Regions from separate parts of the Mesorhizobium sp. M0051 genome, predicted to be linked through region 1. Evidence: predicted binding sites of a transcription regulator. Region 1 holds the regulator's gene; the other holds the start of a gene.
The links. Region 1 encodes HrcA, which represses chaperone genes, less so after heat shock. Its sites were predicted from a motif close to GTTAGCACTCNCNNNNNGNGAGTGCTAAC; they were not measured.

Region 1 (24,014 bases):
GAACGAGACGCCGAGCTTCATCAGATGGTTGAAGATGCGCTGCTGGTAGCGCGCCACCAGATTGTTGCCGATCTTGGCCATCGTCACCGCCTGGCCGTAGCCGGCAAGGCCGCGCAGGATGAAAGCGCCGAGCAGTGCCGCGCAGATCCATGGGATCAGGTCGCCGCGCCGTTCATAGAAGATCTGGTTGACGACCGGGCTCATGATCCAGGCGGCAAGCGCCGTCGTCGCCGACACGGTCAGCAGGCAAAGGATCGTGAAAATATACGCGCCGCGATATTCGCGGCCGTTTTCCTGGAGAATGCGGCGGATGACCGCCACGATCTCGCCAGCACGGGGTTTCGACAAATTGGGAGGCTGAAATGTCAAATCGGAGCGCTTCGTAGGTTTCCGCTTCCCGCGGCCGGGCAATTCGGCACCCCTCTTAACGCCAAGCAGCCGGCTTGCCTATGCCTTGGGGTGACTAACTTCGTCGCGCCAGCGCCTGCCTGCCGTCTGGACGCCGAACAGCGAGGGGTTCCGGGCGTAGGCGGCAAGGCCCAGGAGTGCGGCCAGCGGGTGGGTGATGACATAGACCGGCATGGTCCGCATCAGCGCGCTGTGCGGCGCCTTGTCCTCGAAGGCAGCACGGAAATTGCCGGCTTTCAGTGCCGGCACGATCTTTTGCGCGATGCCGCCGGTGAGGAACACGCCGCCACGGCTCATGAACACCAGAGCGAGATCGCCGGCGGTGCGCCCGAGGCAGGTGACGAAGGTCTCCAGCGCTTCCTCCGCAACCGGATCGGTCTTTGCCAGGGCGGCGGCGGTGACTTCGGCCGGCGTGGTGAACGGCGCCGGTTTGCCGTCCGCCTTGGCCACCGCACGGTAGACGTTGACCAGGCCGCGTCCGCACAGGATCTGCTCGCCCGAAATGCGGCCTTCGAGCTTCTCGATATGCGGGAAAACTTCGAAATCGCGCGGCGTGCGCGGGCCGATGTCCATATGGCCGCCCTCGCCGGGCACCGGTATCCAACGGTGAAGCGCATGGACCAGCCCGGCGACGCCGAGACCGGTTCCCGGACCCAGCACGACGCGACCGGCATTGGGCTCCGGCGTACCGCCGCCGATCTTTTCCATATGCTCCTCGCCGAGCGCGACGACGGCGAGCGCCTGCGCTTCGAAATCGTTGAGCACGACGATGTCGCTCAGCCCGAGGCTGGCGAACATTTTTCTCGGCTTGACGATCCACGGGCAGTTGGTGAGCTCGATCTCGTCGCCGTCGACCGGGCCGGCCACCGCCAGCACCGCGGAGTTGGGGCGCACCGATGAGCGATCGATCACGACCGCCTGGATTGCTTCGTCGATGGTGTTGTAGTTGGCGGTCTGGACGATGGCGGGCTCGCCGGCCTCGGAATTGGCATCGAGCACGATCGAAAAGCGCGCATTGGTGCCGCCAATGTCGCCGATCAGGATCGGAAACCGCAACAAAGTATCGTCGTCGCCTGTGCCTGGCATGCTCTCGTCCGTCTCCGGCGCCCCTGACGGCATCTAGCCGCTCTCCCGTTGACTAGCGCATGAGTTTGAAAAGGGAAACGGTTTTCGAATCCACGGGCGCGCTGCGGCCGGTTCTGCGGCCAAACGGCCACTGTTTCGCAAAACGGGCCATCATAGTTTTGAACTGGCCCCCATCTGGACTCCGAACGGCGATAATCGCATTCTCCCCGTGAGGGGAGAGGCTTGGAAAAATCGCGCTATGACAACCGGTCTGGCCAGTGGCGTAAGCGGGCCGCGCGAGGGCGCCGCTGGTTGCCTTCGCGTAACACCGTATCGTGGGCGCTCATCCTTGCGGCAATCATAATTCTGTCTGCTCTGATTGCGCTAAAAGCTGGTCCTGCGCAGGTTTAATCTGGTTTGACGTCGATAGATGCCGCGACGGTCAGTTTCCAGGCGGCCGTGGCCGCGGCAGCGGGATGCCGATCTCGGGTGTCGCCGCGAAGGCGCTCACCGCGCTCGGCAATCCAGCCGTGCCGCTGGCCGTCGTGGCCGGCAGCGACGGCGCTTCCGGTTCGGGCGCGGCCACCGCGACGGGCACGCCGCCGCCATGATAGGTCGCGGCCTCGGCTGAAGCCGGCCCAGGCGCGTCGAGCACGGCACGGCATTCCTGGGGCAGGTTCGCCATCGTCATCAGATCGCGGGCCTTCGGCGCGTCAGGGTTCTTGTTGGGCCGCCACGGCTCCTGCGTGAACCACCAGGCCAGCGGCTTGCCGCAGCCGTCATCGTCCGGCGTTGCTTCCTGCGCCTTGCAGCCGGGCGAGCCCGGCTGGCAGCCGATGCGCATGTGGAAGTGATAGTCGTGGCCCCAGAACGGCCTGATCTTGCGCAGCCATGAACGATCGCCCTTGACGGTGTCGCAGAGTTTTTTCTTGATGCCCGGATTGACCAGGATGCGTTCGACTTGCGCGTAGCTCGCCGCCCGCTTCAAGAGCCTTGTGTGCGCCGGCGTCCACAGCGCGTCCTTTACCAGATGGGTCTTCTCGTCGACCATCAAGGTGGCGCTCATCGATTCGCGCTGAGCCGTCGACATCGGATGGCTGGGCATCGGCGTCAGCCATATGTCTGCGTCGAGCCCGATCTGGTGCGAGGCGTGGCCGGTCATCATCGGGCCGCCGCGCGGCTGCGAAATGTCGCCGATCAGCAAGCCGGGCCAGCCTTCGACTGCTGCGTCGCGCGACAATTTCTCGATGACCGCGATCATCGCCGGATGACCCCAGCGGCGGTTGCGCGAAGGCCGCATCACCTCCCAGGTCGGACCATCCATCGGAATGGCGACACCGCCGGCAAAACAGCCCTTGGAATAGAAGCCAATTGATTGCGCAGCGGCTGCTGCCGGCAGCTTCTTGGCGCCAAATAGGTCCTTTGCCCGCTCCTCAGCCGCGGCTGGTTGTACGGCAAGCCCTGCGATGGCAGCCAGGCCAAACGCAGCGGCCAGGATTGTCCTTCTGCCCGGCGACGATGGTCCCGATGCCTTCATGACCCCACTCCTTCATCGCTTGAACCGCCGAATCGTAGCATGCCCAACTTACGGCTTCGACCGTTAGCGCTTCATCGGACTGCGCGCTTCGCCGTCGCGCCAGTCGCCGCTCGCCCACATATGGTCGAGGGCGGTGCGGTAGTCCGGAAATCGAAAACGATAGCCCGCCGCCTTGATCGCTGCGTTGGCGACACGCTTGTTCTCGCCATAGAAGGACCGCGCCATGGGCGAAAGTTGGGCGGCGTCGAAGGGAATTTCGGGCGGCGGCGTGACACCCATCAGCGAAGCGGCATAGGCGACGACATCCTGCGGCGGTGCCGGCAGATCGTCGGTGACATTGAAGATGCCACCAGTATTGCTGTCGATGAGCCGCCAAAGCGCACCGGCAATATCGTCGCAATGAATGCGATTGAACACCTGGTCCGGCTTGACCAGCCGCCTTGCGGTGCCGTTTTCCAGATTGACCAGCGCATTGCGGCCCGGCCCGTAAATGCCGGACAGGCGCAGGATTGCAACAGGCCGGCCGATGTCCGAGCCCAGTTGCAGCCAATCCTGCTCGGCCCCCACCCGCATCACCGAGCGCTTCGACACCGGCCGGCATTCGGCCGTTTCATCGACCCACGCGCCGTCGTAATTACCGTAGACGCCGACGGTCGAGAGATAGCCGATCCATTCGAGCGCCGGCATTTGAGCGATTGCCTCCCGGGCAGCGTTCAAGACGGGATCGCCGGCCTCTTCCGGGGCGATCGAGATTACCAGATGCGTTGTTTTTTCCAGCGCATCCCCGATTTCGTCAGTCAGCGCACCATCGAACAGCAGCGGTGCGATGCCGGCCTGGCGCTGCGCCTCGAATTTGTCCGGGGAGCGGGTCGTGCCGAATATGTTGGCGGGCCCCTTGTTGGCACGGGCAAAGGCCTTGCCGGAATAGCCGGCGCCGAAGATGAAGACCCGTTTCTCGCTCATGCATGCGTCCTGGTTGGCCGCGCCAGACGCCATTCGTCGCGCACGGCTGTATCGGTCTCGGTTTTCAGGCCGATAGCTGCCCGTTCTGAATATTCGGCATCAGGCACCAGCCGCGCCAGCGCCCATATTGCCGCGCCCCGCACCAGCGGCGAGGCATCGTCCAGCAAGGCACGCACGCTGACGGCAAGCGCGGTGTCGCCGGAATTGCCGGCGGCGATCAATGTGTTGCGGACAAAACGATCGCGGCCGATGCGTTTTATCGGCGAACCGGAGAAGAAAGCGCGGAAGGCCGCCTCGTCCAGTTGCAACAGCCGGCCAAGCGGCGGCTCGCGCAATTCATCGCGCGCGGCGAGCTTGGCCTCCGAAGCAGCCCGGGCGAACTTGTTCCACGGGCAAACGGCCAAACAATCGTCGCAACCATAGATGCGGTTGCCGATCTTTTCACGGAATTCATGCGGGATCGGCCCCTTGTTCTCGATGGTGAGGTACGAAATACAGCGCCGCGCATCGAGCCGGTAGGGCGCCGGAAAAGCATCCGTCGGACAGGCGTCGAGGCAGGCACGGCAGGAGCCGCAATGGTCGATCTCCGCCTTGTCGGGCACCAGTTCGGCGGTGGTGAAGATCGTGCCGAGGAACAGCCAGGAGCCATGCTCGCGGCTGACCAGATTGGTGTGCTTGCCTTGCCAGCCGAGACCCGCGGCTTCCGCCAGCGGTTTTTCCATCACCGGTGCGGTGTCGACGAACACCTTCACGTCGCCGCCGGCACGGGCCACGATCTTGCCAGCGATCTCCTTCAGACGCCCCTTCATCACCTCGTGATAGTCGCGGTTCTGCGCATAGACCGAGATCGCGCCGCGGTCGCGCTTGGCCAGCACGCCGCGCGGATCATGGTCGGGACCGTAATTCATCGCCAGCACGATGATCGAGCGCACCTGCGGCCATAGCACCGTCGGGTCGCCGCGGCGTTGCAGCGTCTCGGCGATCCAGTCCATCGAGCCGTGAAAGCCGTCGGCGACAAATTCGGCCAGCCGCGCCGGCGCAAGCGGGATCGCATCGGGAGAGGTGACGGCGACGGCATCGAAGCCGACGCGACGCGCCTCCGCGTCGATCAGCGTGCGCAGTTTTGCGGCGTCAGAAGTCGAGGTCCGCATAATGCGACACCGGCGACAGGCCGCGCACGCGGTCGGTCAAAAGCGGCCGGAAGGAGGGCCGTGACTTGACCCGCGTGTACCATTCGCGCGCTGCAGGATGCTCGCGCCAATCAATCTCGCCGAGATAGTCGAGCACCGACAGCGTCGCGGCGGCGGCCAGATCGGCATAGGTAACCCTGGAGCCGGCCAGCCAATGGCGGGTGCCGGCCAGCCAGTTGGTGTATTTCATGTGCTGGCGGATGTTGGCGCGCGCCGCACGGATCGCGCCTGAATCGGGCGAGCCGCCGCCCGCAACTTCCGGCATCACCGGCTTCAGCACCCGTTCGCGCACCAGATGGCGGGTGATTTCGCTTTCGGCCTTGCTGAGATACCAGTCGATCAGCCGGCGGATTTCGGCGCGCTGCATCGGATCTTCGGCAAACAGCCGCTTGTCGCGCTTCAAGACACCGCGCGTTTCATCGAGATATTCCGATATGACGGTTGCACCGACGATCGGCACGTCGCCTTCGGCCAGCAGGATCGGCAGTGTGCCGGCCGGGTTCAGCGCCAGGAACTCCTTGCGTCGGGTCCACGGCTTTTCCTCGATCAGGGCCAACTCCTCGCCATACTCGCCGAAAGCGAGGCGGACGAAGCGACAAGTGGCGAACATGGGATGGTGGAAAAGCGTCAGCATGGTTCCGCGATGATAAAGCGCACTGGCGAATCGAAGGGCGCACCGGTAAGTCTTGGCCGCCCGGTTAGCGGGCCGTCAGGGTGTTGCGACCTATAGGGGGACTTGCACGCCATGACAAGCAAGCCGTTTTGTCAGCCGTCACGCCAAATCCCGAGGTAGCCATGGAAAGCCAGCCATTCGTCGAAGCTCTGCTGCTCGGCCTGCTGGAGGGGCTGACCGAGTTCATCCCCGTCTCATCCACCGGCCATATCCTGCTCGCCGGCCATTTCCTCGGCTTCCATTCGACCGGCAAGGCCTTCGAGATCCTGATCCAGCTCGGCGCCATCCTGGCGATTCTGAGCGTCTATTTCCGCCGGCTGTGGCAAATGCTGATCGACCTGCCGCATGACCGGCTGACAAGGCATTTCGCCATCGGTGTCCTCATCGCTTTCCTGCCGGCGGCGATCATCGGCGCGCTGGCGCATGATTTCATCAAGGCGGTGCTGTTCGAATCGCCGCGGATGATCTGCATCATGCTGATCATCGGCGGCTTCGTGCTGCTGGCGGTGGACCGCATGAACCTCAAGCCGTTCTACCGCGACGTCGAGCGGTTCCCGACCCGGCTTTACCTGCAGATCGGCCTTTTCCAGTGCCTGTCGCTCGTTCCCGGCACGTCACGCTCCGGTTCGACGATCGTCGGCGCGCTGCTGCTGGGCGTCGACAAACGGGCGGCGGCCGAATTCTCCTTCTTCCTCGCCATCCCGACCATGGTCGGCGCCTTCGCCTTCGACCTGTTCAAGAACCGCAACGTCCTGAGCAGCGCCGACCTGCCGATCATCGCCGTCGGCTTCGTCGCCGCCTTCGTCACGGCGCTCATCGTCGTGCGCTTCCTGCTCGATTACGTCTCGCGCAACGGCTACTCGCTGTTCGGCTGGTGGCGGCTGGTGGTGGGTGGTGTGGGGTTGGCGGCGTTGATGATCTGGGGGTGAGCTTACCCTCCCCCTTGTGGGGATGGTGAGCAACCTCAATTCCTTCCATAGAACGCATTCTCGACATGCACCGGCCAGCGCCAGGGCAGCACCGCGACCATGTCGAAGCGCATCGACAGTTTGCCGTAATCGGACTGGCGCGACAGCCAGATGTCGGCCGCCCCCTCGATGCGGCGCTCCGATTCGTGGCCGATCGCCTCCATGGCTTCCATCAGCGTGCGCCGCGCCTTGACCTCGACGAACAGCACGAGGTCGCCGCGGCGCGCGATCAGGTCGATCTCGCCGAAGCGGGTGCGGTGGCGGCGCGCCAGAATCCGGTAGCCCTTCAACACCAATGCTGCCGCCGCCAGCCATTCGCCGCGGTGGCCGCGCCGATAGGCTTTTTGGCGGCTGGCACTCGGGCGCTCAACCACCGTCGCTTTCTCCAGAAGCATGCTTGAGTTCGAGAAGCCGCCGATACAACGCCTGTTTCTGGCCGCCGATCATTTTTGCGGCTTCCGCCGCTGCCTTGGAAGCCGGCATTTCGCCGGCGAGCGACAGCAACAGGCGGTCGATGTCGGCCGGTTCGTCGGCCTTGGCCTCGGCCGGACCGACGCAGACGACGATCTCGCCCTTCGGCGTATCGGCCGCCGCATAATGATCGGCCAGCGCCTGCAGCGTGCCGGTGCGCATCTCTTCAAAGGTCTTGGTCAATTCGCGACCGATCGCGGCCTTGCGCTCGCCGCCAAGCGCCTCGACCATGGCGGCAAGGGATTCGGCCAGCCGGCGCGGTGATTCGAAGAAGATCAGCGTCGCCGGCACAGCCTTCAGTGCCCCAAGCCGCGTCAGCCGCTGCCCTGATTTGACCGGCAAAAAACCGGCGAACAGGAAGGCGTCCGACGGCAGGCCGGATGCGGTCAACGCCGCGAGCGGCGCCGACGGGCCGGGAATCGGCACGACGCGAATGCCGTGGTCGCGCGCCTCGCCGACCAGCCGGTAGCCGGGATCGGACACCAGCGGCGTGCCGGCGTCGGAGATCAGCGCCACGCTCTGTCCGGCCTGGAGCGCCGCGATCAGCTTCGGCCCGGCCTCGCCCGCATTGTGTTCGTGATAGGCCGTGGTGCGGCGGCGAATGGCGTAGCGGTCGAGCAGCACGCGCGACACCCGCGTGTCCTCGCAAGCAACGATGTCGGCGGCGGCCAGCGTCTCCAGCGCGCGCAGCGTGATGTCGGCCAGATTGCCGATCGGCGTCGCCACCAGATAGAGCGCCGGCTCGAGCGGCCGGGCCGCGATCTCGGTCTGCCCGACCACATAGCTGCGCTTGCCCGTTTCGGCGGTCACTGATGCCTTCTCCATTCAGCCCTGTTTGGCACGGCCAGCGTCGGCTTGCAAAAGCTGACGTTGCGCCTCCCTCGCCATTCCTTTGCCACAGTAGGGAACGAAACCGGCTACGGCGGATTTACCCCCTGATTCCCGAGGAGGACAGGATGGATAGCCTGAAGATGCAGGACGCTTTCGAGCCCTATCGGGCCGAGCGCAACCGCGTTGCCGTACGCAAGGACAAGCGCCTCCCCGCGAAGACCGACGCCAGCCTGGCCAAGCAGGCCTGCTTGCCCACGAATGTCGGGCTTTCCGACAACAAACCCGACAACATGACGGAGCACTGACCGGACGATGCCCAATCGCTTCGATATCTTCATCACCCGTCTTGAAACAAAAAACGCCCGCAACGACGTGCCGCTACATCCGATAGGCGACCAGCACCGCGGACGCCGCGATAAGGGCGACGCCAAGCCAGTCCGCCCCGGCGAGTCGCCCGCCGAGAAAGGCCGCGGCAAACAACCCCACAAGCACGACGCTTAGAGCATTTCACCGTTTCGCGGTAACGGCGAGCCGCTCTAAACTCTTTGTCTTGATGCAATTCCGGACGGAAAACCGCGTCACACTTTTCCTGGAATTGCTCCGCAATCCTCAGCCTCGGAGATTGGGGGCGTGGGCGTCATCCTCGCCGCGCACCCAAAGCCTGCTTGGTTATCGCGCTAGGTCCGCCACCACCGCATCGAGCACGATCATGCCGGCCGGAGTGGCGCGGAGCCGCGCGTTGCCGATCGGTGCCACCAGCCCTTCGCCCTGTAGCATCGAGAGCCGCGCGCTCGACAGGCCGCGCCCGGAGAACGCCTCGTAGCGGGAGAGGTCGATGCCCTCGGCCAGCCGCAGGCCCATCAGCAGGAACTCGTCGGCTTCTTCCGAACGCGTCAGGATCTCGCCACCGGTGACGCCATGGCCCTTGGCCTCGACCAGATTGGCCCAGGTTTCCGGCATCCGCTCGGCGATCGTGACTGTGCGGCGGCAGTTCTCGACGAAGCGGCCATGGGCGCCTGGCCCGACACCGACATATTCGCCGTAGCGCCAGTAGGTCAGATTGTGCCGGCTTTCGGCGCCCGGCCTGGCGTGGTTGGAAATCTCGTAGGCTGGCAGGCCATGCGCCGAGGTGATCTCCTGCGTCAGCGCATAGAGGTCAGCGGCGTGGTCGTTGTCGGGGATGATGAATTTCTTCGCGGCATGCAAGGCATGGAACGGCGTGCCCTCCTCGATGGTCAGCTGGTACAGCGACAGATGATCGGCGGCGTGGCCGATCGCCTGTTCGAGCTCGGCCTGCCACGCCTCCGGTGTCTGGCCGGGTCGGGCATAGATCAGGTCAAAGGACAATCTTGGGAAGATTTCCCGCGCGAGCCCGATAGCATGCAACGCTTCCTCGACATTGTGAAGCCGGCCGAGGAAGCGCAAATCCTTGTCGTTCAGCGCCTGTACCCCGAGCGAGACGCGGTTGACCCCGGCCGCCCGGTAGGCGCGAAAGCGATCGGCCTCGACCGAGGACGGATTGGCCTCCAGCGTCACCTCGATGCCGTCGGGAACGGTCCAGTTCCTAGCCACGGCGTCCAGAACCCTGGCCACCGTTTCCGGCTTCATCAGCGACGGCGTGCCGCCGCCAAGAAAAATGCTGGTTACCTCGCGCGGCCCGGTGCGCTCGCGCATCGTCGCCAGTTCAGCCTCGAAGGCGCTGGCGAAGCGGTCCTGATCGACCGGCTGGTGGCGGACATGGCTGTTGAAATCGCAATAGGGGCACTTGGCCGCGCAGAACGGCCAATGGACATAGACGCCGAAGCCGGGCGTCCGGTCGAGCAGCATGCTCATGACGAACCCAATCGTGCTTGGGCGAACTTCTGGAAAGCGCGGGCGCGGTGCGACAGCGCGGTCCGCTGGCCGGGCTTCCAGCCATGCTTTTCCTCGGCGCTCATCTCGCCGAAGGTTTTTTCGAAGCCATCGGGCAGGAACACCGGATCGTAGCCGAAACCGAGATCGCCGCGCGGCGGCCAGACGAGCGTGCCTTCGGCCTCGCCGCGATAATATTCGGCTTCTCCGTCGGGGAACGCCAGGCAGATGACGGCGACAAAGCGGCCCTTGCGTTGTCCGGCCGAGGCGGCGCTGACTTCCTGCAGCGCCACTTCGGTGCGTTGCATAGCCATGCCGAAATCGCGCGCGCCGTCAGCGGTTTCCGCCCAGTTGGCGGTGTAGACGCCGGGCGCGCCGTCGAGCGCGTCGACGCACAGGCCGGAATCGTCCGACAGCGCCGGCAGGCCGGTCGCCTTGGCCGCGGCCAGCGCCTTGATGTAGGCGTTTTCCTCAAAGGTGGTGCCGGTTTCGTCGGGCTCAGGCAGGCCGTAGTCCTTGGCCGATTTCGCTTCGAAGCCGAACGGCCCCATCAGATCGGCGAATTCGCGCAGCTTGCCTTCATTGTGGCTGGCGACGACGATCTTCTTTCCATCGAGAGAATGCATCAAAGGCCCCAGATTCGTGGCTCGGCGAATTCGATCGAATTGCCCGAGGGGTCGCGTATATAGATCGAACGGCCGCCCTGCGGCCATTCGAATTCGCTTTCGATGGCTATGTTTTTCGCCTCGAGACGCGCTTTCCAGTCGGCGATTTCGTCAGCGGTCGCCGCAAAGCAGAGATGGCCTTCGCCGACAGCGCCATGCGGCGGCACCGGCAGCCTGGCGTCGGGCGCGGGCGGGATTTTGGTTGCCTCGGCATTGAAGACGAGCAACACGCCCGGCCCGCAGCGGAAGAAGAGGTGGCGGCCATCGACTTTGCCGAGGAGGTTTAGGCCGAGGACGCCGGTGTAGAAGGTTTCGGCGGCGGTTAGGTCGGTGACGTAGAGAGCGGATTCCAGGATAGCAGAGGGCGTCACGAGGCGCCCCCCTCTGACCTGCCGGCCATCTCCCCCTCAAGGGGGGAGATTGGCAGCTTCAGCGCCTCCGCACAACTCACGCCGCCGCAAGGTGGCGCAAACCAGCGGGATAGCCGATCTCCCCCCTTGAGGGGGAGATGGCCAGCAGGCCAGAGGGGGGCGCTCAAGCTCGGCATTTGAGAACTAAGCCACCGCCATCTGCTGCAAACTGACCAGGCGCTGAATGCCCTTCTTGGCCAAGCCCATTAATTCCGCGAACTGCCCTTCCGAAAAAGGCTCGCCTTCGGCGGTTCCCTGGATCTCGACGATGCCGCCCTTGCCGGTCATGACGAAATTGGCATCGGTGCCGGCCGACGAGTCCTCGATATAGTCGAGGTCGATAACCGGCTGGCCGTCATGGATGCCGCAGGAGATCGCGGCGACGTGGTCCTTCAGCACCTTGGCGACACTGGCCATCTGGCGGGCTTCCATCCAGCGCAAGCAGTCGTAGAGCGCCACCCAACCGCCGGTGATCGAGGCGGTGCGGGTGCCGCCATCGGCCTGGATGACGTCGCAGTCGACGGTGATCTGTTGCTCGCCCAGCGCTTGCAAATCGACCACGGCGCGCAAGGAACGGCCGATCAGCCGCTGGATCTCCAGGGTGCGGCCGCCCTGCTTGCCGGCGGAAGCCTCGCGGCGCATGCGCTCGCCGGTCGAGCGCGGCAGCATGCCGTATTCCGCCGTCACCCAGCCCTTGCCGGAATTGCGCATCCAGCCCGGCACTTTTTCCTCCAAGCTGGCCGTGCACAGGACATGCGTGTCGCCGAACTTCACCAGGCATGAGCCTTCGGCGTGCTTGGAGACGCCGCGCTCGAAGGAGATGGCGCGCATTTCGTCGAATTGGCGTTTGGAGGGGCGCATTCAGGCTGCTTTCTTGTCATTTTTCGGGAATCTTGGCCGGCTTGTAGCCGCATGGGACGAATGGCGCAAAGGAAAATGGCTTGACGATCCGACACAGACACCGGGGTGATCTGACGCAGACACCGGGTTGCGCGGGCCGTAGCGAAGTCTATATCTTTGGGCCGGAGGTTTTTGGCCGCAATGACCAAGGCAGTCGATCCAAGTTCGCAGGCGCCCGCGCTTCAATCATTGGACATGCGCTCGCGCGACATCTTCCGGCGCATCGTCGATTCCTACCTCAAGGACGGCGAACCCGTGGGATCACGCAGCCTGTCGCGCATCCTGCCGTCTTCGCTGTCACCGGCCACCATCCGCAACGTGATGAGCGATCTCGAGCATCTCGGCCTCATCTACGCGCCGCACATCTCGGCCGGCCGTTTGCCGACGCAGGCCGGCCTGCGTTTCTTCGTCGACGCCTTCATGGAGCTTGGCGATCTGTCCGACGAGGAGCGCCGCGCCATCGAGGCGCAGGTGCGGGCATCCGGCTCGGGGGCGACGCTGGAACACATGCTGACCGAGGCCAGCCAGATGCTGTCGGGCATGTCGCGCGGTGCCGGCCTGGTGCTTGCCGCCAAGAACGAAGTGGCGCTGAAGCACATCGAATTCATCCAGCTCGAGCCGACCAAGGCGCTGGCGGTGCTGGTGTCGCAGAATGGCGACGTCGAAAACCGCGTCGTCGAGCTGCCCGCCGGCATCACCGTCTCGCAACTGCACGAGGCCTCGAACTTCCTCAACGCTCATATCCGCGGCCGCACGCTGGCGGAGGCGCGGGTCGAGATCGCCCGCATCAAGGAAGAGACCAGGGCCGCCCTCGACACGCTGTCGCAGGACCTCGTCGAGAAGGGGCTCGCGGTGTGGGCCGGCGCGGACAGCGGCCTGCCGGCACGGCTCATCGTGAGCGGCCGCGCCAATCTGCTCGAAAACGTCACCGCCCAGGCCGATATCGAACTGTTGCGGCACCTGTTCGAGGACATGGAGACGCAAGATGGACTGATCCAACTGCTCGACCTCGCCGAGGAAGGATCGGGCGTGCGCATCTTCATCGGCTCGGAAAACAAGCTGTTCTCGCTGTCGGGCTCGTCGCTGGTGGTCGCGCCCTATCGCGACAAAGACGCCCGCGTCGTCGGTGCGCTTGGGGTCATCGGCCCGACCCGGCTCAATTATGCCCGCATCGTGCCGATGGTCGACTATACGGCGCAGCTGATTTCCCGCATGCTGCGCTAAGCGTATTGATGTTCAGGTGATGCCGGCCTGACCTGAATCTCAACACCTTAGACTCAAAAAACAAAGAACAAGCAGCTGAGGAGAAAAACAATGGCGCTCGAAGAATTCAAGGCCCGGATCAGCCTGCTGCTCGAGGAGATGGTCAACCAGCCGGAAGACCAGCACGAGATCCAGGAGCAGTTGCGCGAAAAACTGCGGGAAATGCGCGCCATGGGCCTGCCGCTGCCGGCCGATCTCGTCGCGCTGGAAAAGCGTCTCGATGACGATTTCTACGCCGCCGGGACCTGAAGGTAGAAAACCTCCGCTTTCGCTTCAACTGATCGTGTGCCGCGGAACAACAGACGAAACCGCTCGTTTGGCCTCTTTGCAGCCGTTCACTGTGTGACCAGGTTTGGAGGATTGAATGATCCGATTGGCTGGGCTGGCCCTGTCCGCAGCGGTGTTCCTCACCACCGCTGCATTCGCACAGCAAGCGGAGCCCGTATTGAAAGGTGCCGCGGCCTTCGGCGACTGGCGTGCCGACAGGCCCGGTGTGCGCCGCCTGATCAAGCCGAACGATCTGCCAAAACCCGACGTCACCAAATCCGCCTCCAACAGCGCCGGCCTTGCCGAACGGCCGGCAGATGCCAAGCCGAAACTGCCGCCGGGCTTTTCGGCCGAGCTGATCGCGTCGGGCATCGACAATCCGCGCGTCGTCCGCGTCGCGCCGAACGGCGACCTGTTCGTCGCTGACAGCGAAGCCAACCAGATCCGCGTCTACCGCCTGGCCGAGGGCAGCGCGAAGCCGGCGCAGCACGGCATCTTTGCCCGCAATCTCAACCAGCCCTATGGCATTGCTTTCTATCCGCCAGGCAACGACCCGCAATGGGTCTATGTCGCCAACAGCGACGGCATTGTGCGCTTCGCTTATCACAGCGGCGACCTGAAGGCCGCCGGCGACCCGGAGACCATCGTCGACAACATCCCATCAAGTCATCACTGGACCCGCGACATCGCTTTCTCTCCGGACGGCAAGACGCTCTATCTATCGGTCGGCTCGGGTTTGAATGCCGCGCAGCATATGGGCAAAGAACCGAAGGGCGGCCTCGACGCCTGGGCGACGTCGCAGCCGCTCGGCGCTGCCTGGGGTCCCGAAGATGGCCGCGCGGCTGTGCTGGCCTTCGATCCCGACGGCAAGAACGGACGCATCGTCGCCACTGGCCTGCGCAACTGTTCGGGCATGGCCGTGCAGCCGGCGACCGGCGCGCTGTGGTGTGTCGTCAACGAAAGCGATGGGCTCGGCGACAATGTGCCGCCGGAATATGCGACCGCGGTCAAGGACGGAGCCTTCTATGGCTGGCCCTGGTACTATATCGGCAACAACGAGGATCCGCGTCACAACGGCGAGCGCCCCGATCTTGCCGGCAAGGCGACCATTCCCGACGTGCTGATGCAGGCGCATTCGGCGCCGCTCAACATCGCCTTCTACGAAGGGAAGACTTTTCCGGCCGAATACAAGGGCGACGCCTTTGTGGCTCTGCACGGTTCATGGAACCGTGGCAACAGGACCGGCTACAAGGTGGTGAGATTGCTGTTCAGGGATGGCAAGCCGACCGGCGAATACGAGGATTTCATCACCGGCTTCGTCGTCTCCAACGGCGAGGTCTGGGGTCGGCCGGTTGGCGTGGCGGTGGCGAACGACGGCGCGCTGATCGTGACCGAGGACGGCAATGGCACCATCTGGCGCGTCACCCATGACGGCGATCGCTCCTGAGCAATCTTGGCACAAACCCCTCACCCGGATTGCCAACGGCGGCGCCAGGGTCTTCTCCCCGGCGGAGACGGTGACCGCGAAGCGGCTGGATGAGGGCGCCTTCTCCACGTGTTGCAGCGACATCTGGTGCAATGGATTCCGATCCCAGGTGAATTCAATCCTGGTCCATTCTATGCGACAAGGCGTTCTGATTTGAGGTCCCAGCCATGACGCTCACCGGATTCCTCGCCTACAGTGCCGCGCTCGGCATCGCCGCCGCCATTCCTGGTCCCGGCGTCACCGCGCTCGTTGCGCGTGCGCTCGGCTCCGGCTTCCGCTCGTCGTTGGCGATGTCCTTTGGGCTGATGGCTGGCGATCTCACCTATCTGACTGCCGTGGTGCTGGGTCTCGCCTTCGTCGCGCAGACCTTCGGCATGGTTTTCCTGGCCATCAAATGGCTCGGTGTCGCCTACCTGGCCTTCCTCGGCTGGCGCTTCTGGAACAGCGGCATCACGCCCGAGACGGTCGAAGCGAAAAAGGGCAAGGGTGGGCTGCTGTCGAGCTTTGCCGCCGGCCTGACCGTCACGCTCGGCAATCCGAAGACGATGATCTTCTACCTGGCGATCACGCCGACCATCGTCGACCTGAAGACCATCACACTTACCGACTACGGCATTCTCGTCGCGCTGACGGTCGTCGTGCTTCTGGTGGTGCTGGTGCCGTATCTGGCGCTGGCGTCCAAGGCGCGCTGGTTCCTGAAGTCGCCGCGCGCGCTCAAGGCGCTGAACCGCACCGCCGCCGGCTTCATGGTCGGCGCCGCCGCAGCGATTGCCGCCCGGCAATAGAGGGCTTTTCGGCCAAACCATTTCGCAAACAGGCCTTCGCGGGAAATGCTTTTCCGGCAGGGCGACGTTTTCGACACAGGTCCCACTCGGATATTTTCAGCCGACAGTCTATCTTGCACGGCCAAAGGCCCTATCTTGCCGGCTTGAATTCCATTTGCCTGAAATTCTCTACCTGCCTGAAATTCTGGGAGCGAAACCAATGAACAAGCCCGTCACCTCTGCCCGTTTACCCGGTCGCGGCCGCGTCTACGATTCCATCACCGATACGATCGGCGACACGCCCCTGGTGCGGCTCGACAAGTTCGCTCGGGAAAAGGGCATCGTCGCCAACCTGATCGCCAAGCTCGAATTCTTCAATCCGATCGCCTCGGTCAAGGACCGCATCGGCGTGGCGATGATCGAGGCGCTGGAGGCTTCCGGCAAGATTTCTCCCGGCAAGACCACGTTGATCGAACCGACGTCGGGCAATACCGGCATCGCGCTTGCCTTCGCCGCTGCCGCCAAGGGCTACAAGCTCATCCTGACGATGCCGGAAACGATGTCGATCGAGCGCCGGAAGATGCTGGCGCTGCTCGGCGCCGAGCTGGTGCTGACCGAGGGTCCGAAAGGCATGAAAGGCGCCATCGCCAAGGCCGATGAGCTGGCCGCGACGATCCCCAACGCGATCATTCCGCAGCAGTTCGAGAACCCCGCCAACCCGGAAATCCATCGCACGACGACGGCCGAGGAAATCTGGAACGATACGCATGGCGAGGTCGATATCTTCGTCGCCGGCATCGGCACTGGCGGCACCATCACCGGCGTCGGCCAGGTGCTGAAGAAGCGAAAGCCCTCGGTGCATGTCGTCGCCGTGGAGCCGGACTCCTCACCGGTTCTGTCGGGTGGCCAGCCTGGCCCCCACAAGATCCAGGGCATCGGCGCCGGCTTTGCGCCCAAAATCCTCGACACGACGATCTATGACGAGATCGTCAGGGTGTCGAACGAGGATTCGGTCGCAAATGCCCGCCTCGTCGCCCGCCTCGAAGGCGTACCGGTCGGCATCTCGTCGGGCGCCGCCCTGCAGGCGGCCATCGTCGTCGGCTCACGGCCGGAAAACAAGGGCAAGAACCTGGTCGTGGTCATCCCGTCCTTCGCCGAGCGCTATCTGTCGACGATTTTGTTCGAGGGGTTGGGGGCGTAATCCGACGGTTCTTCGTGATTAAGCTGGCCCGTTGAATAAACCGCCCGTGGCGTCAGCCACCAGCTTGAGAAATGCCCTGCTTCCGGTGCAAATCGTCACCGGCCGGTGCAAAGCGGGCCGGGGGAGGATTTCATGTACAAGCTCTACACTCGTCGGGGCAGCGGCGGCTTCGTCGTCGAGGCGGCCCTGGCGCTGGCGAATGTGCCGTTCGAACAGATCGACGTGCCGAAGACGGAGCGGCCCGATCCGGCCTTCCTCGACATCAGCCCGTTGAACCAGGTTCCGGTGCTGACTTTGCCGGACGGAAGCTCGATCACCGAATCGGCGGCGATCTGCATCCTGCTTGCCGAGCGTCATCCCAATGCCGGCCTGGCGCCGGCGGCCGACGCGCCTGCCCGCGCCGATTTCCTGCGCTGGATGACCTTCATGTCGTCGGTGCTCTATCCGGCAGTGCTGCGTTTCTATTACGCATACCGCTATACGACAGATGCCGAAGGCACCAACGCGGTCAAGCAGGCAGCCGTCGCCGAGATGGACCGCGGCTTTGCCGTCCTCGATGCCTCTCTCGAAGGCCGTGACTGGCTGGTTGACGACCGCATGTCGGTCGCGGACATCTACCTCGTCATGCTGGTGGCCTGGCATCCCGACGCCGAGAGGGCGCGCACGACCTGGCCTGATATCGAGCGTCTGTGGTCGAAGCTGCGCGAGCATCCCCTGATGAAGACGCTCAACACATCGCATGGGATGTGGCCGGGCTGAACGGACGGCCGGTTGGCGAGTCTCAATTTTTGAGCGCTGCCCTTTTGCCCTGCAGGAACCGGCGCACCGCCGGGTCGCGCTCGAGGCCGATCGCCCGGTCATAGGCTTGGCACGCCTGCGGTACCTGCCCAAGCCTGGCCAGGAGACCGGCGCGGGCTGCCCAATAAGGCTGATACTCATCAAGCCGCTTGTCGTCGCCCAGCACGTAGAGGGCCGCCAATCCAGTCACTGCACCCTCGGCCTCGGCAATCGCCACCGCGCGGTTGATCGCCACCACCGGTGATCCCGCGACAGAGAGCAGCGCGTCGTAGAGTTCGCGGACCGCCACCCAGTCGGTGCGGCCGGTCAGCCGTCGTGCCGCATGTGCGGACTGAACCGCCGCCTCAAGCTGATAGCGGCCGATGACGCCCATCGTGGCGGCGCGGCGGAGCAGGGATTCCGCTTCGTCGACCAAAGCGCCATCCCACAGCGTATGATCCTGCTCGGCCAGCGGAACATAGTCTCCGGCCGGATCGCGCCGTGCCGCGCGCCGCGCTTCGGCGAACAGCATCAGCGAAAGCAGACCCAGCGCCTCGGGCTCTTCCGGCATCAGCGAAGCCACCAGGCGGCCGAGCCAGATGCCTTCGCCAGCGAGATTGCGGCGCCGCGTTTCGGTGCCCGCTGGATCGGACCAGCCTTCGGCGAAGGCGGCGTAGATCGCTTCCAGCACCGCATCCAGCCTTTCGCCGAGTTCGGTCCGCTCCGGAACGCGGAACGGAATGCCGGTTTCACGGATGCGGGTCTTGGCGCGAACCAGGCGCTGGCCCATGGTTGCCGGCGACACCAGGAAGGCTGAGGCGATCGTTGCCGCGTCGAAACCCAGCACGGTCTGCAGGATCAGCGGCGAGCGAATGCCGGGCTCGATCGCCGGGTGGGCGCAAGCGAACATCAGCCGCAGCCGTTCGTCGGGAAGGTCTTCGTCGGTCATGCCCGCCTCCATCTCCTCGGCAATCAGCTTGAGATGCTCGCGGCCGGCCTCGCTGGTCAGCCGCCGCCGCACCGCATCGACGCGGCGCCGCCTTGCCACCGCCAGCAGCCAGGCTTCCGGCCTTTCAGGCACGCCGGTTCGCGGCCAGCGTTCGAGTGCCGCGGCAAAGGCGTCAGCCAGCGCGTCTTCGGCAGCGGCCACGTCACGCGTGCGCGCCGCCAGCCAGGCAACCAGCTTGCCGTAGCTTTGCCGGGCGGCGGCTTCGGCGGCCACCCGGGCGATCTCCGAGCGACTGTCCATCACATCATCATCTCTCGGACAGGTACTCGGTCATTTCCCAGATCGGCCGCAACTCGACAGTACCGGTGCTGGCCGCCGGGCAGCGCGCCGCCCAGACGATCGCGGCGTCGGCATCCTCGGCCTCGATCATGTAGAAGCCGGCAAGCTGCTCCTTGGTATCGGCATAGGGGCCGTCGAGCACGTTGGTCTTGCCCCCAGCCACCCGCACCGAGGTGGTCGCCTGACTCGGGCGCAGTCGGTCCCCTGCCAGCCAGGCGCCGGACTTCTTCAAGGCTTCGGTATAGGCACCATAGGCGGCACTCATCTGGTAGGTCGCCTCGGCCGGTGCATTCGCCATCGCGGCTTCGTCGGCGTAGATCAAAATCATGTATCGCATGGTCTTCTCCCGTTGTTTCGAAGGCCGCTTCCTTGCGAGCCGGACGTATGTCGCGCGGCAGCGCGCGATTTCGACAGACAGCTCAAAAAACTTTCGGCTCCGCCGGCTTTTTGCGCAAGCCGCCATCTGTTTCCGATCCCTCAACCGTTCGTCTAACGAGCACAATTGCGGGTTGGCATTTGCGGCTCGCTGTCTAAACTCGCCGTGGTCGCACCTGGGAGGCGGTGCGGTCGCCGATATTTCAGGGAGGAGGCCCCGATGTTCCATTTCAGAACGAAATTCGTTGCAGCCGGTGCCGTGGCGCTCTCGCTTGGCCTGGGTGCCGTCTCAGCCAGCGCGCAAGAATTTATCAATGTGCTGACCGGCGGGACGTCCGGCGTGTATTATCCACTCGGCGTCGCATTGTCTGAAATCTACGGCAAGGGCATCGAAGGCGCGCGTACCCAGGTGCAGGCAACCAAGGCTTCGGTCGAAAACCTCAATCTGTTGCAGCAGGGCAGGGGCGAGATCGCCTTTGCGCTCGGCGATTCCGTCAAGCTGGCCGCTGAAGGCAACACCGAAGCCGGCTTCCCGGGCAAGCTCGACAAACTGCGCGGCATCGCCGCTATCTATCCCAACTACATCCAGATCGTCGCCAGCCGCGAGTCCGGCATCAAGACGCTGGCCGATCTCAAGGGCAAGAGCCTGTCGGTCGGTGCGCCGGCGTCCGGCACCGAGCTCAACGCGCGCGCCATCTTCGCTGCCGCCGGGCTGAAATACGAGGATCTCGGCCGGGTCGAATACCTACCCTTCGCCGAATCGGTCGAACTGATCAAGAACCGGCAGCTCGACGCCACGCTGCAATCCGCCGGACTCGGCGTCGCCTCGATCCGCGACCTCGCCACCTCCGTGCCGATCAATGTCGTGGCAGTGCCGGAGCAGGACGTCGCCAAGATCGGCGCGCCCTATCTTTCGGTGATCATTCCCAAGGGAACCTATGAAGGCCAGAGCGAGGATGTCGCGACTGCGGCCGTCGGCAATTTCCTCATCACCCGCGCCGATGTCTCCGACGAAACCGCGTATCGGATGACCAAGCTGCTGTTCGAGCATCTCGACCAGCTGGCCGCGGCGCATGCCGCCGCCAAGGCGATCGACCCGGCCAAGGCGCTCGACGGCATGCCGGTGCCGCTGCATCCGGGGGCTGAGCGGTATTACAAGGAGAAGGGGCTGCTGAAGTAAGCGCTTGGCAATCCGACATGTCTTCGCCAGGCGCCCCCCTCTGCCCTGCCGGGCATCTCCCCCTCAAGGGGGGAGATTGGCCGTCGCGATGTCTTTTGCCAATCGCTGACGTTGCAAAACGAGCGCCGACATCAATGTATCCGATCTCCCCCCTTGAGGGGGAGATGGCCGGCAGGCCAGAGGGGGGCGCCTCGCAATGCAATTCGCTCGCTTTGGAGTGCGTCGGATGAGCGAATCAACGCCTGGAACGACAACCGACGGCAAATCCGCCACCTTCCATCTCCCCGGCGCCGAAGAGCAGGTCGAAGGCCTGCCGCCGGGCTTCGGCGAAGGGCTCGCCGGCAAGGCCGCCTTTCTCATCGCCGTCTCCTTTTCCGTGTTCCAGATCTACGTCGCCGCTTATGGCAGCATTCCGAGCCAGGTGGTGCGAGCCATGCATGTCGGCTTCCTGCTGCTGCTCGGCTTCGGCCTGATCGCCAATCTGCGCGCCAAAAGTATGCCGGCAAAAGCCGTGTTCTGGACGCTCGGCGTGCTCGGCTTCGGCACCGGACTCTACAATTGGGTGTTCTATACAGACCTCATCCGCCGCTCCGGCTTCCTGACCACGCCGGACCTGATCGTCGGCGCGGTGCTGGTGGTGCTGGTCTTCGAGGCCGCCAGGCGGCTGATGGGGCTGCCGCTGGCGGTCATCGCCTTCATCTTCCTCGCCTACTGCTTCGTCGGCAACCATCTGCCGCCGCCGCTCGTCCATCGCGGCTATGATTTCGCCCAACTCGTCGACACCTTCGCCTATGGCACCGAAGGCATATACGGCACGCCGATCTATGTTTCAGCCGCCTACATCTTCATCTTCGTCGTCTTCGCCGCCTTTCTCGAACGCGCCGGCATGATTGCGCTGTTCAACGATTTCGCGCTCGGTCTTGTCGGCACCTGGCGCGGCGGCCCGGCGCAGGTCTGCGTGCTGTCCTCGGCGCTGATGGGTACCATTTCCGGCTCGGGCGTCGCCAATGTGGTGGCCAGCGGCCAGTTCACCATCCCGCTGATGAAGCGCTTCGGATTCCGCGCGGCTTTCGCCGGCGCCGTCGAGGCAACCTCCTCGATGGGCGGCCAGATCATGCCGCCGGTGATGGGCGCGGTCGCCTTCATCATGGCCGAGACGCTGAACGTGCCCTATGCCGAAGTGGTCAAGGCAGCGATCATCCCGGCGCTGCTCTATTTCGGCGCCTGCTTCTGGCAGGTGCATCTGGAAGCCGGCAAGGCCAGCCTGCATGGCATGGCCAAGGCGGACCTGCCCAACCCGTGGGACGCGGTGAAACAACACTGGCCGCTGGTGCTGCCGCTTGCGGCCCTCATCTATCTTTTGTTCGCCGGCTATACGCCGATCTTCGCCGGCACGATGGGCCTAGCGCTGACCATCGTGCTTATCCTCGGTACGCCGCTGGCGGCAGCGATCGGGCCGCTCGCCTTCCGTGTCGTCTTCTGGCTGGCGCTCGGGCTCGCCGCCGCCTTGTTCATGAAGTTCGGCGTCAACCTCCTCGGCCTCGTCATCGCCGCGCTGGTCGTCGCCTGCTTCACCTCCAGGGGCGGCCGCGAGACGCTGCGGATCTGCGTCGACTCGCTCGCCGAAGGTGCCAAGAACGCGCTGCCGGTCGGCATTGCCTGTGCCATCGTTGGCATCGTCGTCGGCACGCTGACGCTGACCGGCATCGCTTCGACCTTCATCGGCTGGATCATCTCAATCGGCGAGAACAATCTGTTCCTGTCGCTGGTGCTGACCATGGTCACCTGCCTGGTGCTCGGCATGGGCATTCCGACCATTCCCAACTACATCATCACCTCGTCGCTGGCCGGGCCGGCGCTGCTGTCGCTCGGCGTGCCGCTGCTGGTCAGCCACATGTTCGTCTTCTATTTCGGCATCATGGCCGACCTGACGCCGCCGGTGGCGCTGGCCGCGTTTGCCGCCGCCCCCATGGCCAAGGAGAGCGGCCTCAAGATCGGCATCCAGGCGACCAAACTCGCCATTGCCGGCTTCGTCGTGCCGTTCATGGCGGTCTATACGCCGGCGCTGATGCTGCAGGACGCCGGGCCGATCGCCGCCCAGTTCGGCTATCCCGTCGAGGTCGCCTACATCGTCGCCAAGGCGTGCATGGGCATCGCGCTGTGGGGCGCTGCCGCGGTCGGCTTCCTTGCCAGGCGCATGGCGTGGTGGGAGCGACTTGTCGCCTTCGCCGCCGGCGTGCTTCTGGTCGCGGCGGTGCCGCTCACCGACGAAGCCGGCTGGGCGCTGTCGCTTGCCTGGATCGGCTGGCATTGCTGGCGGGCGCGGCAAGCACCGATCTCAGCATGAGCCTGTGCATCCTGGCGGCCGGCAAGACGGTGACTCTCTCCGTTGCCGCCTTCACGCTGTCCTGGACGCATTCGGTGGAACGAACGCTCTGGGAGGAAGACTGGACGGTGGTACCTACCGGCCTGCAGGTGATCGAGGCGCGGATCAGGGGCTCGGGCGCCGGTATGGAGCCGCCGGAAGGCGCAGTGCTGCGCGACGGCTGGTGGGTCTATGCGCCTGATGTCGTCCCGCAGCGGCGCGTCGTGCTTGCCGCCTCCGGCGCGACCGGCGACGGCTGGACACTGTGCACGGCTCAGGGCTGCCGAGAATTTGGCAAGGCGACCGGTGGCGCGATCGTGCTGGAACCATGCGGATCGGACGGCACGAGTCAGCCCGATAGCGCACGATCAGGCCGGTGAGCGGATGGGAAATCTCGACATGGAAGTGGAAGCGGCCGTTTTCGACGGCCTCGTGAAATCTCCTGCCGACTTGACCCCCTAGCCAATCATTCGTCCCCGCAGCTCGGGTGCGGGTATCTCGCAACTGTCCTTCCTGCCGAACAGGGTGTAGCGATTCCTGGCGATGCAATCGTAGAGCCAGTTTCGCAGCGGGCGCGGCAGCAACAGCAAAGCCTTTATCGCCCGCCACGGCCAGCCGAGTTCCGACATGACGGCAACGAAGCTGTCGAGCCGCGTGAAGGCGATGCCGTCGATCAGGACCAGATTGGTTTCGTAGGAGTCCGTGCGCAGCCCGTGCTTCCTGAACAGCGCTTCGCCAAACGGCGACTGCGCGGTGGCGAAGCGGAAACGGCTTTGGCGGTCGAGCCTGACCTCCATGCGCACGAAGCCGGAGCACAGCACGCAGACGCCATCGAAGACGATCAGCGGATGGCGTGCATCGAAGGATGTTTCGGAGGGACTGCTTGACTGGGGAAGGTCGGTCACGCGAGCCTCGACTGCTTGTGCCCTATGACACTAAGCCAGCCGGAGGCGGCATCAAAGCCGTGGCGATGTCGCACGCCGCCTGTCGGCGAGAGCGGGACGCTCGGCGCGATAGGTGGTGGCGCGGGTTGAGGCAGCGGGCCTGCAGATCCGGCTGTCGTGGCGGCTCTCGAAAGTCATGATCAGTGCGCGCCCAGCGAGTTGCCGCGACGGG
Region 2 (7,902 bases), on a different contig from region 1:
CGCCTCGATTACTGGAGGTGACTGATGTCGCAGTCCCATGTCTGGCATCCCTTCACCCAGCACGCGCTCGAGCCTGCGATCCCAGAAATCGTCCGGACTGAAGGCGCCTATCTCCGCAGAGCCGACGGCGCCCGCATCCTGGACGCCATCTCCTCCTGGTGGGTCGTCACACATGGCCACCGCCATCCCCGCATCATGAAGGCAATCGAGACAACCGCGTCGAGCCTCGACCAGATTATCTTTGCGGGCTTCACGCACGAGCCGGCAGAGCGCTTGGCCAAGGCGCTTGTCGGCCTCGCTCCCGCTGGACTCGACTGGGTGTTCTATTCCGACAGTGGCTCGACCTCGGTCGAAGTAGCGCTGAAGATGGCGCTCGGTTATTTCCGCAACATCGGCGCCCCACGCTCTCGCATCGTCGTCATGGAGCACAGCTATCATGGCGACACGATCGGCACGATGAGCGTCGGTGCGCGTGGCGTGTTCAACGCCGCCTACGAACCGCTGCTGTTCGAGGTCGACATCATCCCCTTTCCGGCAGCGGGGCGCGAGCAGGAGACGCTGGATCGTTTAGAGGCTGTGAGCCGCGATCGACGAGCCGCAGCCCTGATCGTCGAGCCGCTGGTGCTGGGCGCCGGCGGCATGCTGATGTATCCGGCTTCAGTTCTGGCCGAATTGAAGAAGATCACTGAGGCCTCCGGCACGCTGCTGATCGCCGACGAAGTGATGACCGGCTGGGGGCGGACCGGAACCATGTTCGCCTGCGAGCAGGCATCGATCTCTCCAGATATCCTGTGCACCTCGAAAGGCCTGACCGGCGGCGCCATCCCGCTGGCCGTAACGCTTGCCACCGATGCCATCTTCCAGGCTCATTATTCCGAGGACCGGAAGAAGACGTTTTTCCATTCGAGCTCCTACACTGCCAACCCGATTGCCTGCGCGGCAGCACTTGCCAATGTCGAGATCTGGCGGGACGAGCCGGTGGCCGAGCGCATTGCGGCCTTGAGCGCAATGCAGGCCACCGGGCTTCGACGCTTTCGCGACAACAGCTTCTTCACCGACTGCCGAGCCACGGGAACAATCGCGGCGCTCGACCTGCGAACCGGTTCCGCAGGTTATCTCGCCGAGATCGGACCGAAACTGCGCGCTTTCTTCCTCGAGCGAGGGCTACTTGTGCGCCCGCTCGGCAATGTCCTCTACCTTCTGCCACCCTATTGCATCACCGGCGACGAGCTCGAGCGACTCTATGACGCCATTGAGGAGGCGGGCGAACGCTTCGGGTCCAGGCCATGAGCAAGTCGTCGCGCATACTCGGGTTTGGCCATCATGCGCCTGGGCGAAAGGTGGCGAATGCCGAAATCGAGAGCAATCTCGGTCTTGATCAAGGCTGGATCGAAAGGCGTACCGGAATCCGTTCGCGCTTCTGGGCAACGGATGACGACACGCTGTCTGGTCTTGCCACGCAGGCCGGCGACATGGCGCTGGCGAACGCCGGTATTGCGCGCCACGACATCGGTCTGCTGTTGCTTGCCACCTCGACACCCGACCATCTTCTGCCGCCGAGCGCGCCGCTGGTCGCACACAAGCTTGGCCTTGGCCGCGCAGGCGCGGTGGATCTGACAGGCGCCTGCGCCGGCTTCATCTATGCGCTGATGTTTGCGGACGGATTTACCCGCCTGCACGGCAAAGCGAGCCTTGTTATCGCCGCCAACATCCTCAGCCGCCGCATCAATCCAGCCGAGCGCGCAAGCTCGGTCCTGTTTGCCGATGCCGCCGGCGCCCTGGTGATCGGTCAGTGCGATGATGCTGATCGGGGCATTCTCGGTGCCTCGGTGGCTTCGGACGGCTCGCGATACGGGCTGATCCAGATTCCCGCGGGAGGAAGCAACAAGCCGTTCCACGGTGACCTCGATCTCGCGCAAACCCGAATGAGGATGACGGACGGCCGCGAAGTGTTCGCAAAGGCCGTCGAGATGATGACCGATTGCTCGATAAGCGCGCTAGCCGCTGCCGGAGTGCGGCCACACGATCTCGGCCGGTTCGTGCCGCATCAGGCCAATACTCGGATTTTCGACGCGGTCGGGAGGAACCTCGGCATCGCGGACCAAGCAATTGTCAAGACGATTGCCGAATACGGCAACTCTTCGGCCGCGACGATCCCGCTGTCGCTCTCGCTCGCCAACCAGACGGAGCCATTCCAGCCTGGAGAGAAAATCCTTCTGTCGGCGGCGGGTGCGGGTCTCAGCGGCGGCGCTCTCGTGGTTGGAATCTAGCCGGCCGGCTCACGCGCGCAGGACTGGTCATGAATGGCAATAGGGCAACAGAACCAATGCCAAAATGGCCTTCTGAAGCTCGACATGACCGAGCTGACGCAGCACGACCCCGTGCGAACCTCTGGATGAGATCAAATGCATCACCCGTTGCATCATTCGTGCCATCTGAATAAAGCTCAAATACAAAGGGTGAGCCGCCCCATATATGTCTGATACCCGACATTGTTCACATAAAAGGCTCGATGCTTACACGCTCTTTGCTCTCTTCTCTTTGCTGTCTGCTCTTTTCTCTTTGCTCTTTGCTCTTCCGTCTTGACTAGCAGGAGCATGCGGCTTATCTCATTGCCGCGTTAGCACTCGCTTCGGCTGAGTGCTAAGCACGCTCCGGCAACGGAGAACCGTTCAACATCCGCACCAAGGACATCCAAAAATGGCAAAGTCGAATTTCCGGCCGCTGCATGACCGCGTGGTCGTTCGCCGGGTCGAATCCGAATCCAAGACCGCCGGCGGGATCATCATCCCGGATACGGCGAAGGAAAAGCCGCAGGAAGGCGAGATCATCGCTGTCGGCTCCGGCGCTCGTGACGAAGCTGGCAAGCTGGTCCCGCTGGACGTCAAGGCCGGCGACCGCATCCTGTTCGGCAAGTGGTCGGGCACGGAAGTCAAGCTCAATGGCGAAGACCTTCTGATCATGAAGGAATCCGACATTATGGGCATCATCGGCTGACACGCTGCCGCCTTTCCTTCGCACTATCAAATCTGAATTTCGGGCGAGATGCCCAGGAGTAAAAAAATGGCTGCCAAAGACGTAAAATTCTCCCGTGATGCCCGTGAGCGCATGCTGCACGGCATCAACATCCTCGCCGACGCGGTGAAGGTGACCCTCGGTCCCAAGGGCCGCAACGTCGTCATCGACAAGTCGTTCGGCGCACCGCGCATCACCAAGGACGGCGTCACCGTCGCCAAGGAAATCGAACTTTCCGACAAGTTCGAAAACATGGGCGCGCAGATGATCCGCGAAGTTGCTTCGAAGACCAACGACATCGCCGGCGACGGCACCACAACCGCGACCGTTCTGGCGCAGTCGATCGTCCAGGAAGGCAACAAGGCCGTTGCCGCCGGCATGAACCCGATGGACCTGAAGCGCGGCATCGATCTGGCCGTGACCGAAGTCGTCGCGGCGCTCGGCAAGGCTGCCAAGAAGATCAAGACCTCCGAGGAAGTCGCCCAGGTCGGCACGATCGCCGGCAATGGCGACGAGTCGGTCGGGAAGATGATCGCCGAAGCGATGCAGAAGGTCGGCAACGAAGGCGTCATCACGGTTGAGGAAGCCAAGACCGCCGAGACTGAACTCGAGGTCGTCGAAGGCATGCAGTTCGACCGCGGCTATCTCAGCCCCTACTTCGTCACCAACGCCGACAAGATGGTTGCCGAGCTCGAGGACGTCTACATCCTCCTGCACGAGAAGAAGCTCTCCAACCTCCAGGCCATGCTGCCGGTTCTCGAAGCCGTCGTGCAGACCTCGAAGCCGCTGCTCATCATCTCGGAAGACGTCGAAGGCGAGGCCCTGGCCACGCTGGTCGTCAACAAGCTGCGTGGCGGCCTGAAGATCGCCGCCGTCAAGGCGCCGGGCTTCGGTGATCGCCGCAAGGCCATGCTGGAAGACATCGCCATCCTCACCGGTGGCCAGGTCATCTCGGAAGACCTCGGCATCAAGCTCGAGAACGTCGGCCTCAACATGCTCGGCCGCGCCAAGAAGGTGTCGATCTCCAAGGAGAACACCACCATCGTCGACGGCGCCGGCAAGAAGGCCGAGATCCAGGGCCGCGTTGCCCAGATCAAGCAGCAGATCGAAGAGACCACTTCGGACTACGACAAGGAGAAGCTGCAGGAACGTCTCGCGAAGCTCGCGGGCGGCGTTGCGGTGATCCGCGTCGGCGGTGCGACGGAAGTCGAAGTCAAGGAAAAGAAGGACCGCGTCGATGACGCCCTCAACGCGACCCGCGCGGCCGTGGAAGAAGGCATCGTTGCTGGTGGTGGCGTAGCCCTGCTGCGCGCTTCGGCCGACATCAAGGTCACCGGCGTCAATGCCGACCAGGCCGCCGGCATCAACATCGTGCGTCGTGCGCTGCAGGCTCCGGCCCGCCAGATCGCGGCCAACGCCGGTGCGGAAGCATCGATCGTTGCCGGCAAGATCCTTGAGAACAAGGGCTTGACCTTCGGCTACAACGCCCAGACCGGCGAGTATGGCGACATGATCGCCATGGGTATCGTCGATCCGGTCAAGGTCGTGCGCACTGCCCTCCAGGACGCGGCCTCGGTCGCCGGCCTGCTCGTCACCACCGAAGCCATGATCGCGGAGGCTCCGAAGAAGGAGTCGGCTGGCGGCGGCATGCCTGGCGGCATGGGCGGCGGCGGTATGGGCGGCATGGGCGGCATGGGCGGCATGGATTTCTAATCCAGCCCCTATCAACCTACAGCGGAAAGGGCGGCAGCAATGCCGCCCTTTCCTTGTGTGCCGAACATGATCGACAACTTGGAGTGCGTCCCGAGGATCTCGTCAGAATTAGGATCTTGTCCGATCGAGCAATTCGCGGGCTCAACCTGGTCAAACCGGCGCCCCCTACGAACTGCCCGATCCTTGAGGATTCCGCTGCGCGACAATCACGATGATTCATTCAGTTGGTAGCTATAGGCGGTGAATCATGAGGGGCATTGAGGAGCGTGGCAAGGCGCCCATCTCGGCATTTAGGATATCGAAACAGCGATCGACAGACTTGTAGGCATACCTCGCCTGTCGCTTGCCCATCATGTGGATCATCTCGATGCCGGAGAGGATAACCACGGCGCTCGCCTGCGACTTGAAGCCGATGGATCGAATGCGGCGCTTGATACGCCGGTGATCCTGTTCGATCCGATTGTTGAGATACCGGCTATTGCGGATGCGGATCGGCTTCAGCGGTCGCCGCGATCGCTGCCGCAGCCGGCTTTCAGCGTCGCAGGAAAGGATCGCTTCGTAATTGGTCTGGCTGCCGTCGATGACGATGCGCTCCGGCCGGCCATGGCGCGTCAGCGCCTTGTGGAGGAAGCGTTGGGCCGCCACCAGGTCACGGTTTTCGCTGAAGAACAACTCGACCGTGTCGCCGAGGCTGTCGATGGCGGGGTAGAGATACATCCATGGCCGCGGACCTTGATGTACGTCTCGTCCATATGCCACTTGCTGCCGACCACACGCTTGCGCCGGTAGAAGCGCTCCAGCAGCTACGGCGAGAAGTGGGCGACCCAGCGATGCACGGTGGAATGGGCGACCTTCAAGCCGCATTCGGCCATCATCTCTTCCAGATCGCGCAGGCTCAGAGTGTAGGCCAGGTACCAGCGCACGCACAGCAGGATCACCGACTGGTCGATATGGTGGCCGTTGAACATCACGTGCTCCTCCACAGCTGAGGAGTGTTTCTTGCCATGCTCCGCTTACCAAAAGGTTTGCGACAGAGCCGTTCGAACCGCATGCCGACACCATCGTCAAGGGCGGCCGCGATGTCGATTATGGCCACAAGCTCAACCTGACGACGGGCAGGCAGTCTGTTCTTTCAATTTAGACCAACTATGCGGATGCCGCCTCAGTCAATTCAAGAAGGTAACCAATGCCGCGCACGGTCGTGATCCGTGGCGTTGCACCTGACCTACTCAGGTGTCCACGTAAGCGATAGATTCCGACTTCAAGCGCGTTGGCAGATACCTCGTCGTTGAACGAATAGAGGTGATCTTCCAACTGCGCACGAGGCACGATGCGGCCTGCACGGATAAGCAGATGCTCTAAAATACATAGTTCGCGGCGTGCGATCTTCAGAGGATGACCCGAGACGGAAACCTGTCGGCCGATCGGATCGAAATTGAGATTGCCAAATACAACGATGGGGTCGGTCACCTGTGTCGACCGGCGCAGAATGGCTCTCATTCTGGCGATGAGCTCATCGAAAGAGACGGGCTTGAGCAGAAAGTCGTCCGCGCCACCGTTGAAAATTGCAATTCGCTTCTCGAGATCGTTGATGCTACTCATAATGAGGGTTGGAACTGAATGCCCGTCCCTCCTTAGCTGTCTCAGCCAGCCCAAGCCATCGCCATCTGGCAGAGCCAACTCCAGCAGGAGAATTTCATAGGTTGCGCAACAAAATGCCCTCGACGCCTGTTCCAGGTTGCCAACTACATCAACGGCAAAACCGCTATCCCCGAGCGCAGCTCGCACGGCGCGCGTAAGATCCACATGATGATCAATGAGCAGCGTTCGCATTTCACGTCCTATCAAGGTAGGACAGGTCACCGTCCGCTGTAAGACCGGGGCGACAGCAGAAGTCGCGCAACTCGTCGTAGTGTTCGTAACGCTCTTTCCGATGGGTGATCGCGGGAGCATGCAAGCCGCACGCCTGCAATAGTCGGGGATGGAACACGTGAAGACCTGTTGACCGGCTGAAACCGTCGGTCGGCCAGCCCACAATGCCACCGACTCTGCGTGCGATTTCTCTGCGCATCGATCCTCCTATATGGGTTGCGTCGCAAACTCCAGCTGAGGTCGCAAGGGCAGGTTGCGGCTTTGTTCATTGAGAGGACCACCTGGAGGCAATACCAGGAGGATTACCTATATGGCACTTCCCGATTTACCAACCGGTCATTCCGAACCACGTTCGGCGGCTTTGAACACGCTCATTGAGCGCGGCTAGGTAAATCAAGGGTACGACCTGCCGGGTGTCGATGCCGCTTTTGAAGCAGGCATCGGCACCAGCTCGCTGAGCGTCGCCCGCGCAATTCAGCGGACGCGCTCGATACACCCAGTCGAATCGTGCCGCAGCTTGCCGCGCCGACAGGGCGCCCGAAGACTTCAGACTTGTGACCGAAGGTCTACGCCCAGTCCTCCTCCCATTATCCACCTCCGTCAAATCAAAGTGGACGTTCAATCTGAACAAATTACGCCATCATATCACAAACCACTTACCGATCCCCGACATGCTCTAGCCTTAGTGCTTGTTAAGAAGGTCGGCTACTGTCTCTCCGCGTCGCCGGGCATCGGCGGCGAGCCACACCTCCCCCACCTCATACACGTCGCCGTGGGTACGGAACGGCACAATGACGTCAATGGCAGCCGACAGCAGGTCAAGAAGCGTGTGGTCTTCCACAGCAGCTCCTTGCGGGCTGCTCTTGACGAGTGAAAAGAGCTTTTTAAAGCCTTGGACCGGATCCGCCCCATGAATCGTTGATATTGATCCCGCATGGCCGGAGACGACTTCGCTAAGGTAGGCCCAAGCAGCATCATCGCGCATCTCGCCAAGCAATATTCGATCAGGGCGCATGCGCAAGCTGGCTTGCAACAGTTGCTCGGCTGTCACCGCACCTACGCCTGCTCGGTCCTTCGGATAGAGTAACCGGACATGGTTCTCGTGCGGGATTGCAAGTTCGAGCGTGTCCTCGATACTTATCAGCCTCTCTTGCGGGGGTATAGCGTTGATCAAAGTCTTGCTCATTGTCGTTTTGCCGCTTCCAGTAGGTCCGCAAAGCAGCATCGTGAGCCGCCCGCAAACGCACGCTCGCAAAAATTGCTCCAAGTCACCATTGTCGTAGTGCTGAAGAATCGTTTCGT

Region 2: a site for HrcA is predicted at 2,620-2,648, ahead of groES (co-chaperone GroES). Genes of this name have one in related genera too.

The regions. Positions count from the first base shown of each region.
Region 1 covers NZ_JAMYUT010000009.1:38,064-62,077, reverse strand. Annotated here, with positions in the region: gene NKJ90_RS11610 (ABC transporter ATP-binding protein) at 1-369, opposite strand, end outside; gene NKJ90_RS11605 (glucokinase) at 448-1,494, opposite strand; gene mepA (penicillin-insensitive murein endopeptidase) at 1,916-3,010, opposite strand; gene NKJ90_RS11595 (SDR family NAD(P)-dependent oxidoreductase) at 3,074-3,973, opposite strand; gene queG (tRNA epoxyqueuosine(34) reductase QueG) at 3,970-5,124, opposite strand; gene NKJ90_RS11585 (glutathione S-transferase family protein) at 5,105-5,797, opposite strand; gene NKJ90_RS11580 (undecaprenyl-diphosphate phosphatase) at 5,959-6,765, shown strand; gene NKJ90_RS11575 (YraN family protein) at 6,801-7,199, opposite strand; gene rsmI (16S rRNA (cytidine(1402)-2'-O)-methyltransferase) at 7,171-8,100, opposite strand; gene NKJ90_RS11565 (hypothetical protein) at 8,232-8,411, shown strand; partial or broken gene NKJ90_RS11560 (EamA family transporter) at 8,485-8,607, opposite strand; gene hemW (radical SAM family heme chaperone HemW) at 8,776-9,939, opposite strand; gene rdgB (RdgB/HAM1 family non-canonical purine NTP pyrophosphatase) at 9,936-10,583, opposite strand; gene NKJ90_RS11545 (VOC family protein) at 10,583-10,993, opposite strand; gene rph (ribonuclease PH) at 11,177-11,893, opposite strand; gene hrcA (heat-inducible transcriptional repressor HrcA) at 12,074-13,156, shown strand; gene NKJ90_RS11530 (hypothetical protein) at 13,247-13,444, shown strand; gene NKJ90_RS11525 (PQQ-dependent sugar dehydrogenase) at 13,560-14,909, shown strand; gene NKJ90_RS11520 (LysE family translocator) at 15,116-15,733, shown strand; gene cysK (cysteine synthase A) at 15,933-16,913, shown strand; gene NKJ90_RS11510 (glutathione S-transferase family protein) at 17,046-17,672, shown strand; gene NKJ90_RS11505 (RNA polymerase sigma factor) at 17,695-18,939, opposite strand; gene NKJ90_RS11500 (YciI family protein) at 18,947-19,315, opposite strand; gene NKJ90_RS11495 (TAXI family TRAP transporter solute-binding subunit) at 19,574-20,533, shown strand; gene NKJ90_RS11490 (TRAP transporter permease) at 20,760-22,880, shown strand; gene NKJ90_RS11485 (DUF1850 domain-containing protein) at 22,877-23,278, shown strand; partial or broken gene NKJ90_RS11480 (hypothetical protein) at 23,310-23,507, opposite strand; partial or broken gene NKJ90_RS11475 (thiol-disulfide oxidoreductase DCC family protein) at 23,423-23,803, opposite strand; gene NKJ90_RS11470 (hypothetical protein) at 23,983-24,014, opposite strand, start outside.
Region 2 covers NZ_JAMYUT010000055.1:10,259-18,160, reverse strand. Annotated here, with positions in the region: partial or broken gene bioD (dethiobiotin synthase) at 1-25, shown strand, start outside; gene NKJ90_RS32100 (adenosylmethionine--8-amino-7-oxononanoate transaminase) at 25-1,290, shown strand; gene bioZ (3-oxopimeloyl-[acyl-carrier-protein] synthase BioZ) at 1,287-2,270, shown strand; gene groES (co-chaperone GroES) at 2,701-2,997, shown strand; gene groL (chaperonin GroEL) at 3,064-4,728, shown strand; partial or broken gene NKJ90_RS32080 (IS6 family transposase) at 4,960-5,696, opposite strand; gene NKJ90_RS32075 (response regulator) at 5,875-6,561, opposite strand; gene virB11 (P-type DNA transfer ATPase VirB11) at 7,283-7,902, opposite strand, start outside.